DNA from 2 places in the Rhodococcus sp. UNC363MFTsu5.1 genome. Region 1 is predicted to be linked to the other one. Evidence: riboswitches for the same ligand, from Rfam matches in the RefSeq annotation. Region 1 holds a riboswitch; the other holds the start of a gene.
The links. Region 1 has a riboswitch for S-adenosylmethionine ahead of BR31_RS27845 (aminotransferase class V-fold PLP-dependent enzyme). Riboswitches for the same ligand answer to the same signal wherever they lie in the genome.
Positions count from the first base shown of each region.

Region 2: another riboswitch for S-adenosylmethionine. It lies ahead of BR31_RS0120980 (ABC transporter substrate-binding protein); the one in region 1 lies ahead of BR31_RS27845 (aminotransferase class V-fold PLP-dependent enzyme).

Region 1 covers NZ_JMLO01000004.1:191,747-196,155, forward strand. The annotation lists gene BR31_RS0107745 (oxidoreductase) at 1-49, opposite strand, end outside; gene BR31_RS0107750 (Glu/Leu/Phe/Val dehydrogenase family protein) at 265-1,338, opposite strand; gene BR31_RS27840 (hypothetical protein) at 1,632-1,907, shown strand; SAM riboswitch class IV at 2,052-2,167, shown strand; gene BR31_RS27845 (aminotransferase class V-fold PLP-dependent enzyme) at 2,213-3,484, shown strand; gene BR31_RS32580 (putative leader peptide) at 3,494-3,586, shown strand; gene BR31_RS0107765 (LLM class oxidoreductase) at 3,633-4,268, shown strand; gene BR31_RS0107770 (winged helix-turn-helix domain-containing protein) at 4,335-4,409, opposite strand, start outside.
Region 2 covers NZ_JMLO01000030.1:51,881-56,289, reverse strand. The annotation lists gene BR31_RS29595 (vWA domain-containing protein) at 1-1,043, opposite strand, end outside; gene BR31_RS29590 (glycine betaine ABC transporter substrate-binding protein) at 1,199-1,804, opposite strand; SAM riboswitch class I at 1,867-1,957, shown strand; gene BR31_RS0120980 (ABC transporter substrate-binding protein) at 1,964-2,917, shown strand; gene BR31_RS0120975 (ABC transporter ATP-binding protein) at 2,928-4,073, shown strand; gene BR31_RS0120970 (ABC transporter permease) at 4,073-4,409, shown strand, end outside.

The DNA.
Region 1 (4,409 bases):
GCGCGGTGACGGCCTGCAGCCCGAGGCCGTTGTTGGCGCCGGTCACCATGATGGTCCGGCCGCGCTGGTCGGGTAGGTCCGCGACACGGAACCGCGGCTCGGCGAGCGGCCGCCTGGCCGCGCGCCCGGCCTCGATGACCGGCCCGGGGTCCGGTCGGCGGGGTGTGGGCGGCTCGGATGCGGGCATGGCTCCTCCAGACGGTGCGGCGCGGTCCTGGCGTGCCCGACCCTACGGCCGACCGCACCGCCACGCCCGGAGATCGCTCAGCCGCGACCGAGTCGCTCGTCCGCGGCCGCGTGGGCGGCCGCCAACGGCGTGATGCCCGCGCGCTCGGCCCGGTCGAACAGCTCGCCGAGGGTGCTGCCGATGAGGTTCACCCGGGCCAGGACCTCGTCGTAGCCCCTGTTCTCGCCGTCGGCCAGGATCGCGAACAGGGCACCGCCCGCATTCGCGACGAAGTCGGGTGCCCACAGGATCCCCCGTGCGGCCAGGCGATCCGCGCCGTCCGGTCGCGCGAGCTGGTTGTTCGCCGGACCCACGACCGCGCGGCAGTCGAGGCCGTCGATCACCTCGTCGGTGAGCACGCCGCCGACCCCGGCAGGGACGAAGACGTCCGCGGGCACGGCCGGGGCGTCCTCGGGCCGGACCCAGCGGGCGCCGATCTCTTGCGCCAGCGCCAGCTTGCCACCGTCGATGTCGCTGACGGTGAGGACGGCGCCCTCGGCCGCGAGCGTGCGGGCGAGCCGGGAGCCGACCTGCCCGAGTCCGCTGATCGTGATCCTCAGGCCCGCGAGGCCGGAGCCGGGGAACGCGCGATCGACGGTCGCGCGCAGGGCGGAGTAGACGCCGACCGCGGTCGGCTCGGCCGGTTCGCCGATCCCGCCCGCGGCGGTGGGCAGGCCGAAGACGTGTGCGGTCCGTTCGCGGACGATCTGCATGTCGGCCGCGCTGGTGCCGACGTCCTCGGCGGTTCGGTAGCTCCCGCCGAGAACGTCGACGATGTCGGCCAGGTCGAGCATGGCCGCGCGGCGGCGGTCCCCGTCGAGGACCTCGCCGGGTGCCAGGGCGATCACGGACTTGCCGCCGCCGGTGTCCAGGCCCGCGACCGCGCATTTGAGGGTCATCGCGGCGGACAACCGGAGCGCGTCCTCCATGCCGGACTGCCAGTCCGGGTACTGCCACACCCGGCAGCCGCCGAGCGCGGGTCCCAGCCGGGTGGAGTGCACGGCGACGGTGATCGGGAGGCCCGAGCGCGGTCCGCATTCGAGGGCGACGTGTTCGTGGTCGAAACCGCCGCGCTCGGCGCGGGTGATGGGGCGGGCTTCCAGGGTGGTCATCGTTGACGTCCTTCCGATAGCTGGGCTGGGTGGCGATCAGAGCAGTGTCGAGGTGCGCTGTGTGTCGCCACCACAGTCGATATGGCTGGCACAACAGTCAATAGTGAGACTTCTGGCTGATCGGAATGATCAGTCGGGTGGGGTGACCGCGGTCACGGGTGTGACGCAGCGCTCAGTTGTCCGCCGATCGGTGGACCCGGGGTTCCACCGGCGGACCGGCCGATCGGCGGACAGACACGGGCCCCGCCCCCGGCGAGAGTTGGTGTGTACCCGAACTCCAGGAGGAAAACCCCATGACGACAACACAGGCGGCGCCGCAGCTCCGGCGGGTGCTGTTCATCGGACCCCCCGCGGCCTTCGTCGAGACCGAGCGGTGGCTCGTGCGGCACGGACTGGAGTCCACGCGGGCGCTCGGTGACGACCTGCTCGGCGCGATCGCCACCGAGGACGTGCTCGACGGGATCTGCTCGGCCGCCGACGCTGCGGCGGTGCAGCACGTGCGCGCGCTGGGGGTGCCGTGTGTACGGATGGAGCCCGCCGCGCCGGTGATGCTCCTCGCCGCCTGTTAGGTCTCGGTCGGACCAGAAAGGCTGAGCAACAAGTCATTTCATGTGAATGAGGCAGGCCATCGGGCGTCAGGGGCCGGCTCGCGGATCACGCGAGCCGGTCTCTGCTGTTGACAACCCGCTTCCCGAGCTGCCATCCTCGCCGTAGGTCATGAGTGCCAGCAGATAGCCCCGGCTTGCTGGCCGGCAACCCTCCACCGCGGTGGGGTGCCCCGGGTGACGACCTGGCTGCGGTCCAACACCGGACCCGGCAAGCGCGGGCTCGTTGTCTTCCATTAGCACACGGGTCCCTGACCGAGGGATGTCTGATGACTGCTGTACTCACCGCCACCGCCGTTCGCTCCGACGAGCGCTGCTCCATCGACCGGCCGTTCGCCGAAGTCTCCGGCGCCGACCTGACCGTCCCGCTGTCCGGCGGCGGGACCTGCACCTACGCGAACTTCGACTACGCCGCAAGCGCGCCCGCCCTGGCGCAGGTCACGGCGCGGGTGCAGGATCTGCTGCCGTACTACGCCAGCGTGCACCGGGGCGCCGGGTACGCCTCGCAGGTGTCCACCGCCAGCTACGAGGGCGCCCGCGACGTGGTCGCCGGGTTCGTCGGAGCCAGGGCGGACGACGTGGTGGTGTTCACCAGGAACACCACCGACTCGCTGAACCTGCTCGCCGGCTGCGTGCCGGGCGACACCGTCGTCCTCGACATCGAGCATCACGCAAATCTGTTGCCCTGGAAGAAGAACGGCGCGCGGATCGTCCGGTCTGCTGACACCGTCGCCGAGACGGTGGAACGGATCGTCGCCGAGCTGTGCAGCAAGCCGGCCGCGCTGCTCGCCGTCACCGGCGCCTCCAACGTCACCGGTGAGGTGCTGCCGATTGCCCGGCTCGCCGAGGTCGCGCACGCCTGCGGGGCGCGGATCCTGGTCGACGGCGCCCAGTTGCTGCCGCACCGGCGGGTGGACATCGCCGAGCTCGGCATCGACTACCTGGCCTTCTCCGGCCACAAGCTGTACGCGCCGTTCGGGGCGGGCGCGCTCATCGGCAGGCGGGACTGGCTGGACGCCGCCGAGCCGTACCTGGTCGGTGGCGGCGCGACCCGCGACGTCTCGGCGGCGGGCGTCGACTGGGCTCCGGCCCCGCAGCGGCACGAGGCAGGGACCCCCAATGTGCTCGGCGTCGCGGCGCTGGCGGCGGCCTGCGCGGCGCTGGCCGGGCTGGACGCGGACGCCTCGGAGCGGCACGAGCGCGCCCTGTGCGCTCGGCTCATCGACGGGCTGCGCGGCATCGACGGTGTCGAGCTGCTCCGGATCTGGTCCGACTCACCGGATTCGGTCGGCATCGTCACCTTTGCCGTCGACGGCTGCACGCCCCGTGAGGTGGCGAGCTACCTCTCGGACCGGCACGGCATCGGGGTACGCGACGGTCGGTTCTGTGCGCACCCGCTGCTCGCCCGGCTCGGCAGGCCGGACGGTGCGGTCCGGGCGAGCCTCGGGCTGGGCAGCCATGCGGCCGACGTGGACCGGTTGGTCGCGGCGCTGCGGGAACTGGTGGACGGTCGCCGACCCGCGGCGGGCCTTGCCGGGTAAACTCGCGCCATGGCACCCGTGACGACCGTGGCGACTGACGCTCGGTGGTGCCGTCGGCATGTGGATCTCTGCCGTACCGCGTCGGGCATGTGTCTGGGCTGAGCTCGTCCCCAGCTCATCAGCTCGCACGCATCCCTCGAGGAGACCCATGTCCACCATTTCGTCTTTCCGTACCCGGCCGCTGCATGTCGCGGTCGAATTGTCCGGCGCCGGACACCATCCGGCGTCCGCGGCGCACACCGACTTCCGGATCCCGCTCGGGCTCACCGACTACTGGGTGGACCTGACCGCACCGGCGGACCCCGATGCGCAGCTCGACCTGGCCGCGGTTCCCGGCACCGTTGTCCGAATCCGGGCGCACGACCTCCGCGGGGCACAGCAACAGCGTGACCGGATCCGGGCGGACGTCGCGGCGGATGGCCGGGACCCGGACTCGGTCACCGTGCTGCTCGACGTCGAGGTGCTCCTCGGCGATGATTCACGTTCCGCACGAAGGGAACTGGCCCTGCTTGACGGTGGGCTCCGGGGTGCCCGGCTGCCCGACTCGATCTCCTACGTCGGGACGGCATCGGGGCTGGCCGGGCTGATCGCCGACATCAGTGCGGCCGGGGTCGCCGACGGGGTGACCCTGCTGCCTCTGGTCCTGCCCCGCGTGCTCGACCGCGTGGTCGACGACGTGCTGCCGCTGCTGCACGAGCGCGGCCTCACCCGGCCATCGGCGACGCTCGGCGAGGTGCTCGGTCAGTTCGGGTTGACTTCCGGCAGAAGCATTCTCGCCTCGTAGCGGGCACATGGTGGCGGGAGCCGTCGGCCGGTCATGCCGGCCGACGGCTCCCGCCGTCGTGTGTGCTCAGGCCGCCACGGGTTCGGTGATGATGCGGACCCGGGGGTCGGGATCGAAGCGGTAGCCGGTGCCGCGGACGGT
Region 2 (4,409 bases), on a different contig from region 1:
GCGCGCTTCTCGGTCGCCCCGTCGAAGGTCTCGGCCACCGTCAGCGCCGCACCGTCGCTCGAACTCGTCACCTGTTCGAACACGAACTCGTTACAGTCTCGGCCGTCCCTGCCGTAAACACGCACGTTGAGAACATTCATGTCCTCGGTGCTCGAGATGTCGGGTAGACGGGGAAAGGAGATGGTGCCGCTGAAATAGGCGGTGGCCCCGTCGGGGACGTCGACCGCGTAGTAACGCGTCTCCTTCTGCCCCATGGTGTCCAGGTATTGACCAGGTGTCGCCACCGGGGCGTTGTCGTACGTGGGCGTCCCGGTGATCGGTGTCCCGGCCGCCTTGTAGTTGCGGAGCGCGGCGGCGGTGACCCGGGGCAGCGTCCGCTCCAGCGCGGGTCCGTCGGCGGCGTCGGTGTAGGTGCCGCCGGTGGCCTGCGCCATGCAGGTGAGCTGGGCGCGGGCCTTGCCGTCCACCGCGAAGCCGATCGCGTGCATCACCAGATCGACGCCCTGCTGCTTCAATTCCCTGGCGACCTCACACGGATCCGGTGGGGAACAGGTGTCGTCGCCGTCGGAGACGAGCACGATCGACCGCGGTCCCGAGTCAGGGAGGGCGGCGGCCGCCTGGCGCAATGCGGTGCCCATCGGCGTCCACCCGCTCGCCTTGATGCCGTCGACCGCGCTGATCAGCGCGGCACTGTCGAGGGTGTCGGGCTGGTGCAGCACTTGCACGTCACGACATCCCGCTGGCTTGTCCGCTTCGGCGTTTCCGGTGCCGGTGCCGTACACCGTCAGCCCTACCTTCGATTCGGCAGGCGCAGCGCCGGCAAAGGTACGGACGGCCGTCTTCGCGGCATCCATCATCGTGCCCGCCGGATCCGGACGCTGCATGGATCCGGACGCGTCGAGGATGAGCATGGTCGGCGCGTACTCCGGAGCCGAATCCGAGCTCTCCTGCGCTTGGGCCAGTGGTGCGGCAATCGAGAGGCCGATCAGGGCTAGAGCCAGCCCTGCGATCAGCTTGGTCGGTAACTCGGCAATCCTCGGCATTGGCCCCCGCCTGCTTCGTGTGCTCTGCTGCGTCGAGGTTCGACATTACAGACGCGATTCGGGTGGCCACATTGCCCACCGATCACCGGCAGAGCCGGTCCCCCTGGTTACCGGATTCGCTTCTGCGGCAGCTCACTACTCGCATGGGATCCTCCTCAACGCGCGGCGAGCCATTCGTCCGCCGCCTGCGCCGGGGTGAGCTCGCCGACGCGAACCCGCTCCACCATCGCAGCGAGGTCGGCCGAGGTCAGCTCGCCCGCAACGACGTTGAGCGCCTTGACCTGATCCTCGGTGAGCACCCCGCTGCGCATGAGAGGCACCACGTTCTCGGCCGTCGCATCACCCTCGGTCTTCACCTCGGCGTCGCTGTAATCGGATACCGAGAGCCCCTCCGGCAGAGACCTGTTCAGCTCCTCGAACACCTCATCGGGATCGGTGAGCGTCGAGTCCGGCTGAAAGAAGTGCAGGAGCTGCCCGGTGAAGTCCGGCACCACCGTGATGTCCGCCGTCCCGAGATCCTCCACATACTGCGCCCGCGTCTCCGCGGCACCCTCCTCGACCGGGGATCCGGTGCCGCGCAGGATCTCCGCGTAGATCCCCGCAACCACCTGCGACTCGGCACTCTCTCCCGACCCGACGGTGATCGCCGCAGGGGCCTGCGCCTCGTCGAGGCGGGAGTTGTCCACCGTGCATCCGGTGAGCGCGAACACCACGGCCGTAGACATCACCGTCCCCGCGGCCTTCCTCCACCGAGCCGTCATGGCGCGCCACGCTCCTCTCCTCACCCAGCGAATGTCCTCCCTATCGTTACACTCGGTGGCCAGCACCATCTCGAGCGGCCGAGAGATCCGGCTTGTTGACGCCGCAGCAACCAGTCCGAAGGGGACGGGTGCTAACGCCGGAACCGATGGAAGGACGCCATGAGGTTCTCAGCTCGCCGCTCCGCCCGCCCGATCGCCGTCGCCGCGGCGGTCACCGCCCTCACGGTCCTGACCGCATGCGGCAACTCCGACCCGCTCAGCAGCGGCGGTGGCACCGGCTCGGACCCGAACGCGATCATCGTCGGGTCGGCGAATTTCCCCGAGTCCGAGACCGTGGCGAACATCTACGCGGAGGCCCTGCGTGCCAACGGCTTCGACGTGCAGACCAAGCTGAACATCGGCAGCAGGGAGACCTACATCCCCGCGGTCAAGGACGGATCCATCGACGTGATCCCGGACTACACGGGCAACCTGCTGCAGTACCTCGACAAGGACACGACCGCCACCAGCGCCGCCGAGGTGAACGCGGCCCTGCCCGCGGCACTCGGCCCCGACCTGGCGATCACCACGCCCGCGCCCGGCGAGGACAAGGACGCGGTGGTCGTGACCCGCGAGACCGCCGACAAGTGGCAACTGACCTCGATCGGGGACCTGGCGCCCCACTCCGCCGAAGTGAAGTTCGGCGCACCCGCCGAGTTCCAGGAGCGCGCGGGAGGGCTGCCCGGCCTCGAGGCCGACTACGGCCTCGTCATCAGCCCGCAGAACTTCGTGCCGATCGCGGACGGCGGCGGACCGGCCACGGTCGCCGCCCTCTCCTCCGGCCAGGTCACCGCGGCGAACATCTTCACCACCTCGCCCGCGATCGCCAAGAACAACTTCGTGGTCCTCGCGGACCCGAAGAACAACTTCGCGGCGCAGAACGTGGTCCCGGTCCTGCGGGCGAACAAGCAGTCCGAGAAGCTCGCGGCGGTCCTGGACGCGGTGTCGGCCAAGCTGACCACCGAGGAGCTCATCGCCCTGAACACCTCGGTGTCCGGCGACTCGAAGACCGAACCGGACGCAGCCGCCACCGAGTGGGTGTCGGCGCAGGGGCTCGACAAGCCGGTGTCCTAGGCGGCCGGCCTTGATCACCTTCGAGTCGGTCACCAAGCGCTACCCGGACGGCACCACCGCGGTCGACAACCTCGACCTGGTCATCGAGCCCGAGTCCTTCACCGTGTTCGTCGGACCGTCGGGCTGCGGCAAGACGACGTCCATGCGGATGATCAACCGGATGATCACGCCCACCGCCGGCAAGGTGATCGTGAACGGCCAGGACGTCACCCGCACCGACGCGGTCAAGCTGCGCCTCGGCATCGGCTACGTGATCCAGAGCGCGGGCCTGCTGCCGCACCGGACCGTGATCGACAACGTGGCCACCGTGCCTGTGCTGCGCGGCGATTCGCGGCGCGCGGCCCGCAGGGCGGCGCTCGAGGTGCTCGAACGGGTCGGGCTCGACCCCGCGCTGGCCACCCGATACCCCTCCCAGCTCTCCGGCGGCCAGCAGCAGCGCGTCGGCGTCGCAAGGGCCCTTGCGGCCGATCCGCCGATCCTGCTGATGGACGAGCCGTTCAGCGCGGTCGATCCGGTGGTCCGCGAGGACCTGCAGGCCGAGATGCAGCGCCTGCAGGCGCAACTGCGCAAGACCATCGTGTTCGTCACCCACGACATCGACGAGGCGGTCCGGCTCGGCGATCGCGTCGCGGTGTTCGGCCCACACGGCCTGCTCCAGCAATATGCCGATCCCCAAACCGTACTCGCCTCCCCCGCAACGGATTTCGTTGCGGATTTCGTGGGACGCGATCGCGGATATCGCGGGCTGTCGTTCCGGCCCGCCGACGAGGTGCCGGTGCACGCGGTCCGCACCGCCGTCGAATCCGAGCTCGCCGCGCTGCGACTCGACCAGGGCGAGTGGGTGCTCGTGGTCACCGAGGACGGGGCGCCCCGCGGCTGGATCGACGTCACCGGAGTCGAGGGCATCCGGGCGGGCAACACCCTGGTCGACAGCACATCCGCGGGTGGCTCGCTGTTCACGAGGGGCGGGGACCTGCGGCAGGCGCTGGACGCCGCGATCTCGTCGCCGTCGGGAATCGGCGTCGTGGTGGACGAATCCGGCTCGGTCGTGGGCGGGGTCAACGGATCCGAGGTGATCCGCAAGCTCGCGGACCAGCGGCAGGCCGAGGACCAGGCCAGGAACCGGCACTTCTTCAACGGCGAGACGGCCGGCTGATGCGCTGGCTGATCGACAACTTCTCGCAGGTTGTCGACCTCGCGAAGACACACCTCTACCTGGCACTGCTGCCGCTGCTGATCGGGCTGCTGATCGCGGTGCCCGTCGGCATCGCCATCCGGAATGTCGCGTGGCTGCGCAAGACCACCATGACGCTCGCCTCGCTCGCGTTCACGATCCCCTCGCTGGCGCTGTTCGTCACCATCCCGCCCCTGCTCGGGCTGAACATTCTCGACGAGATGAACGTGGTGATCGCGCTGTCGATCTACTCGACCGCGCTGCTGGTGCGCGCCGTGCCCGAGGCCCTCGACTCGGTTCCCGCATCGGTGATCGACT